Regions from separate parts of the Marinobacter sp. EN3 genome, predicted to be linked through region 2. Evidence: predicted binding sites of a transcription regulator. Region 2 holds the regulator's gene; the other holds the start of a gene.
What was found. Region 2 encodes sigma-54, which starts transcription at its own class of promoters, with help from an activator protein. Its sites were predicted from a motif close to ANTGGCATNNANNTTGCTNT; they were not measured.

Region 1 (3,401 bases), on a different contig from region 2:
CTTTGAGCGTTTCCACGTCCCGCTCCCGGAGTGCCAGCGGTGGCCGGTTGAATTTCTGGCACGCCCGGTTCAGAAACTCCTGGGCGAGAATGGGAATGTCCTCGATACGTCGGCGCAACGGCACCGACTCAATAGGGAACACATTCAGGCGAAAGTACAGATCCTCCCGGAAGTTCTTGTCCCGGACCTCGGTTTTCAGGTCGCGGTTGGTGGCGGCAATGACACGAACGTCCACGGCTCGGGTGTGGTTTTCCCCCACGCGTTCGAACTGTTGATCCTGCAAGACCCGCAGCAGCTTGCCCTGGAGCTCCAGTGGGATCTCGCCCACTTCATCCAGAAAAAGGGTACCCCCATCGGCGAGCTCGAAGCGACCAACCCGGTCACTGACGGCTCCGGTAAAGGCACCCTTTACATGGCCAAAGAACTCACTCTCAAACAGATCCTTGGGAATCGCTGCGCAGTTTACCCGGATCAGGGGGCGATCCCTCCGGCTGCTTGACTGATGAATGGCCCGGGCAATGAGTTCCTTGCCGGTACCGGATTCCCCGGTGATCAACACGTTGGCATCGGTTGGGGCGACCATTCCGATTCTGCGCACGATGGCTTTGATAGCATCGCTCTGGCCTAAAATTTCGTGAAAGTGGTATTCCGCACTGAGTTCTTCCTGAAGGTAGGCGTTTTCCATTTCCAGACGGTGTTTCAGGGTTTCCACTTCCTCCAGTGCTTTTTGCAATTCCTTCTGAGTCTCAAGCCGGGCAGAGATATCGCGAAACACCACCACGGCACCAACCGGGTGGCCATTGTCTATAATGGGCGTGCTGGTGTATTCCACCGGAAAGCCGGTGCCATCCTTGCGCCAGAACCAGTCCTCGCCAACCCGTTTTACACTGGCATCCCGAAACGCGGCATAGATAGGGCATTCTTTCAGTGGGAAGATGCTACCGTCCTCGTGGGAGTGGTGCACCACCCGGTGAATCACCCTTCCCATCAGCTCGTCAATGCGCCAGCCCAGCATGCGTTCCGCTGCCGGGTTGGCAAAGGTCGTCCGTCCCTCGGCATCCACCCCGTAAATGCCTTCGCCCACCGCGTGCAGGATCAACTGGTTTTCCCGCTCCATGTCCTTGAACAGTTCTTCTACCCGCCGCCATTCCAGCAGGCCACCCCGGTGGTAGTGGTTGGCGTCGTGTCGTTCCCGCAAGGTGCGCAGCTGGCGCCGGTCCCGAAGCAGTAGCAGGAGGCTCTGGGATTCGGCTTCACCCACCCGTGAGGAAGAAATCTCCAGCTCCACGTTGCGCCCATCCCGATGCTGCAGGATGAAATCCCGGCTCCAGCCATGACTGCGAAACAGGGTTTCCTCGGTAAAGGCGATGAGCTGAGGCCGCTGGTCGGTGAACAGGTGGGTACAGGGAGTACCAATCAGAGACTGTCTGTCGGTTCCGACCAGCCGCCCCATGGCGCTGTTGGCAGCGATGATGAGATCGCGCCCGGCATCCACCAGCAGCGCCGCCTCCGGCAGGTGGTCAATCCAGCTGGTGGTACTGGTGGATGTTATTGCGGCTTTGATTGTCATCGGGTTGTCCTTTCTCTGGCCTGACAGAGACAGAACAAACCTTGTGCCAACTCTGAAATTTCGTAGTGGAGGCTACGAAATATCGTTAATTACGAAAGTTCGTAATTGGCAGGAAGCACCGAAGAAAAATAAAAGCAATATAAAACAAGGTGTTAAATATTTTTTGGGGTTGGCACAAACCCTGCGATATCTCCTCCAGAACGTGTTGTCGGCCCGGGAGCAGATTCTCTCCGGGAGCCGAGCCACCACTTTACTGCACCGCAAGAGTGCATAAACGACCCGTACTTCAGGAGAGTGCCCCATGACGACAAAGAGCCTTGGTAATCCGTTTGATGGAGACAAATCGCTGATCCACGCCAAAACCTGTGGCTGCCCGGACTGTAAGCCCGGCCAGGACGCCCCGGCAATTTCGCTGGACCTAAAATCTTCCGTCAGCAGGCAGGACGCATCGGAGGCGCCACTGAATTCAGAAGAGATGATGGACCGAGCCATCGAGAGCGCCGTTGTCCGCTCCGTATTCGGCCACAACGACCACAGCCGCCGCAGCTTCATGAAAATGATGGGTGCGGGCACCGCCGCCGCGCTGCTGGGCAGCGTGTTCCCCATGGACAAGGCCAAGGCTGCGGTTAAGGAATCCCTCGGCAAGCTTGAGAAGACCAAACTGAACGTCGGCTTTGTACCCATTACCTGTGCCACGCCGATCATCATGGCTCACCCCATGGGCTTCTATGAACGCTACGGCCTGGACGTGACCGTGACCAAGACCGCGGGCTGGGCCGTGGCCCGGGACAAGTCCCTGGCCGGTGAATACGACGCGTCCCATATGCTCACCCCAATGCCCCTGGCCATGACCATGGGTGCCGGTTCCACACCGGAACCGTTCATCATGCCGGCGGTGGAGAACATCAACGGCCAGGCCATCGTGCTGCACGTGGACCACAAGGACAAACGCGATCCCAAGCAGTGGAAGGGCTTCAAGTTCGGCGTGCCGTTCGAATACTCCATGCACAACTTCCTGCTGCGTTACTACCTGGCCGAGAACGGTATCGACCCGGACAAGGACGTGCAGATCCGAGTGGTTCCGCCACCCGAGATGGTGGCCAACCTGCGTGCCGGTAACCTCGATGGCTACCTGTCACCGGACCCGTTCAACCAGCGTGCCGTGTGGGAGAAGGTGGGCTTCATTCACATGCTTACCAAGGATATCTGGGAAGGCCACCCCTGCTGCGCCTTCGCCTGCAGCCAGCAGTTTGCGACTCAGAATCCGAATACCTATGGAGCCCTGCTGCGCGCCATCATTGATGCCACCCAATACTCCAACAACCCTGAAAACCGAAAGGAAATTTCCGAAGCCATCGCGCCCAAGAACTACCTGAACCAGCCGGTCCCGGTAATACAGCAGGTGCTGACCGGGTACTACGCGGACGGCCTGGGCGAGGTGAAGAATGTGCCGGCTCGCATCGATTTCGACCCGTTCCCCTGGCATTCCATGGGCGTGTGGATCCTCACCCAGATGAAGCGCTGGGGCTACATCGAGGGCGACGTGGATTACAAGGGCATTGCCGAGCAGGTCTACCTGGCCGGTGAGACCGGCAAGCTCATGGAGGAGATGGGCTACAGCGCGCCGGACAAGACCTACAAGACCCACACCATCATGGGCAAGACTTTTGATCCGGACAGCGCGGAAGAGTATGCCCGCAGTTTTGCCATCGGGAGGGTATAACCATGGCTTCCCTGAACATACGGGCGGCGTTGCTGTCGGTGTCGTTCCTGATTGTGGCCCTGGGGCTATGGGAAATGGCAACCCAGCCGCCGGAAGCCCAGACCGGAA
Region 2 (3,401 bases):
CCACTGACGATAATCAGCTTCATGGGACTGTTTCTCCTTCAATCTGCCTGGCAGCCTGTCCAGATATCAGGCTGATCTCAGTGATGACTTTCCGCCATACGCTGGTAAAGGGTCGCGGGATCTTCACTCTGGCGCAGCCGGGCGCAGAAAGTGCTGTCATTGAATCGCTCCGCCAGTTGGCTCAGTAACTCCAGGTGTTCACTGGTGGCTTCTTTGGGGACGATCAGGGCAAACACCAGATCTACCGGCTGGTTATCGATAGCATCAAAGTCTACCGGCTCTTCCAGAGTCATCAGTACGCCGATGACGCGGTCCAGGCCTTCCAGTCGGCAGTGGGGGATGGCAATACCCTCACCGATACCGGTGCTACCCAGGCGTTCGCGGGAGACCAGATTGTTGAAGATCTGGGTGTCGCTGAGGATTTCATCCTGAAAGTGAATCCGTTCAGCGATGAACTCCAGCACACGTTTCTTGCTTGAGGCCGGCACCTTACAGAGGGTCAGTTCAGGGGCAAGAATATTGTCGATGGTCAGGGATGGCTCGCTCATGGATCGACTGCATGTCCGTAAAAAAAAGGCTGCGGCCGGTTAGCCCCGCCGCAGCTCGTTTCATGAAACACCCGGTAAGGTTCGCGCTTCAGCGACCGCCGTTACCGTGCATCCGGTCTACGTTCTTTTCTTTGTGCTTGAGGATCTGACGGTCCAGCTTGTCGACCAGAGCGTCGATTGCGGCGTACATGTCCTCATTTTCTGCCTTTGCGTGAATCTCACCACCAATCACGTGCAGCGTGGCTTCCGCCATCTGGCGCACCTTCTCGACCTCCAGGGTGACCTGGCAGTTACTGATGTGGTCGAAGTGACGCTCCAGCTTCTCGAACTTGGTGTTGACGTAATCCTTCAGAGCGGGAGTCAGTTCTACGTGATGGCCTGAAATGTTGAGTTGCATAGGCGTCTCCTGTTGTCATACTGCCGGCGTGCTTGCCGGATTGCGTGCCAGTGCATCTTGCACCGGCGAAAGTTTAAACCAGGCGTTTTCGTTCGTTCGAGGGAGGAATATGCATGGTCTCCCGGTATTTGGCCACGGTACGCCGCGCCACGTTGATTCCCTGTTCCCCTAGCATGGCTGCAATTTTGCTATCGCTCAATGGCTTTTTCGGGGTTTCCTCGGCAATCAGCTTCTTGATCATCGCCCGGATGGCTGTAGACGAGCATTCGCCGCCCTCGGCGGTGCTGACGTGGCTGGAGAAAAAGTACTTCAGCTCGAAAATACCGCGGGGCGTGTGCATGTACTTCTGGGTGGTAACCCGGGAAATCGTGGACTCGTGCATTTCCACCGCCTGGGCAATGTCAGACAGAATCAAAGGCTTCATGGCTTCTTCACCCTGATCCAGGAACCCTTGCTGGTGTTCAACGATGCGGGTGGCCACTTTCAACAGGGTTTCATTCCGGCTCTGCAGGCTCTTGATGAACCACTTCGCCTCTTGCAGCTGGTCGCGCAGGTAGGTGTTATCGGCACTGCTGTCAGCCCGACGGATCAGCGACGCGTAACTTGCATTCACCCGGATACGCGGAGCGATTTCCGGGTTGAGTTCAACCCGCCATCGGCCTTCGTGTTTGCGTACGATAACGTCCGGGATAACGTAATCCGGTTCGGCCCGATCCACGACATCGCCAGGGCGCGGGTTCAGGCTGGTGATCAGGGCCAGTACCTGTTTCAGCTGGTCTTCCTTGAGCCGGCTGCGACGCAACAGCTGTGCGTAGTCCCGGTTGCCAAGCAGATGCAGGAACTGGGTAACCACCAGTCTCGCCTGGCGCAGCCAGGGGGTATCCGGTGGCAGCTGGTTGAGCTGAATCAGCAGGCATTCCTGGAGATCCCGAGCGAACACGCCTGGCGGGTCGAAGTGTTGCAGGCGGTGGAGTACCGCTTCCACTTCGTCCAGTTCCAACGGGTCTTCTTCGGTTTCGTCCAGCAGGCCTGCGTGAATGTCCTCGATATCAGACGTCAGGTAACCGCGCTCATCCACGGCGTCCAGCAGCGCGTGGGCAATGGCCTGATCCCGCTCGCTCAGGGGCGTCAGGTTCAGCTGCCACTCGAGGTGATCCTGCAGGGTTTCGGTGGGCGAGTTACGGGTTTCGAAATCCGATTCGTGCTCGTCTTCGCCCTTGCTGGCCGGAGCCGGGGCAGACTGGTAGATGTCATCCCAGGCGGTATCCACCGGCAGATCATCCGGGATGTTGTCCGGAATGTCGTTCTCGGACGACCAGTCTGGGCCGTTCTCGGTTTCGTCCCAGTCCGGGCTCGCGTCCTGGTGGCTGTCGTCCTGGTTGGCCTCAGAGCTGGAAGCTTCACTGTGCTCGTGCTCTTCGCGCTCGTCGCCTTCAGGTTGCTCATCGTCCTCTGAGGTTTCCAGCATGGGGTTGGACTCCAGCGCCTGCTGGATTTCCTGCTGGAGATCGAGGGTAGAAAGCTGTAGCAGGCGTATGGCCTGCTGCAGCTGGGGCGTCATGGTCAGACTCTGGCCCAGCTTAAGCTGTAATGAGGCTTTCATAACCATGGCTCAAGATCCATAACTCATGGGCATCCCGGTTGTTGCTTTGCCGGCGCACAGGCCGAAAAAAATGTTGTACGCTGGTTACTTGCCATTGTCTGTGAACAGTATAAGCAAGTTTTTTGCCGAGTTTACTTGCTACAGATCATCAAAACAATCAGACCTCGGATAAACCCTGTTTTATCAGGTCAGAGCCGGAACTCATCACCCAGATACACTTCTTTCACCTGCTGGTTTGCCAGAATGGCTTCGGCATTGCCGGAGGCGATGATGTGGCCGCCGGAAACGATGTAGGCATTCTCGCAGATGTCGAGGGTTTCCCGAACGTTATGGTCGGTAATCAATACGCCAATGCCTTTATCCCGCAGGTGCCGGATAATGTGCTTGATGTCACTGACGGAGATAGGGTCTACGCCCGCGAAGGGTTCGTCCAGCAGGATAAACGCGGGCTCCATGGCCAGCGCCCGGGCGATTTCAACCCTGCGGCGTTCGCCGCCGGATAGCGCCATACCCACGCTGTCACGGATGTGAGTAATATGAAACTCTTCCAGCAACTCTTCCAGCTTGGCTTCCCGTTCCGCCCGACTCATGCCTTTGCGGGTTTCGAGGATGGCCGTGATGTTGTCCCGCACGGTCAGTTTGCGAAACACGGAGGCCTCCTGGGGCAGGTAACCGATGCCCTTGCGGGCGCGCCCATGCATTGGCAGCGGGGTGATGTCCTGGGTGTCGATGGTGATCCGGCCGTGATCCGCAGGCACCAGGCCCACGATCATGTAGAAGCAGGTGGTCTTGCCGGCGCCGTTGGGGCCGAGCAGGCCGACAATCTCGCCGGAGCGAATTTCCAGAGAAACGT

Region 1: Q675_RS24070 (sigma 54-interacting transcriptional regulator) is a predicted target of sigma-54. The motif match lies at 1,602-1,621, and genes of this name have one in related genera.

Annotation. Positions count from the first base shown of each region.
Region 1 is NZ_AXCC01000012.1:20,558-23,958, forward strand. It holds gene Q675_RS24070 (sigma 54-interacting transcriptional regulator) at 1-1,570, opposite strand, end outside; gene Q675_RS24075 (ABC transporter substrate-binding protein) at 1,872-3,293, shown strand; gene ntrB (nitrate ABC transporter permease) at 3,296-3,401, shown strand, end outside.
Region 2 is NZ_AXCC01000025.1:36,047-39,447, reverse strand. It holds gene rapZ (RNase adapter RapZ) at 1-23, opposite strand, end outside; gene ptsN (PTS IIA-like nitrogen regulatory protein PtsN) at 78-548, opposite strand; gene hpf (ribosome hibernation promoting factor) at 637-945, opposite strand; gene Q675_RS29410 (RNA polymerase factor sigma-54) at 1,019-2,548, opposite strand; gene lptB (LPS export ABC transporter ATP-binding protein) at 2,737-3,401, opposite strand, start outside.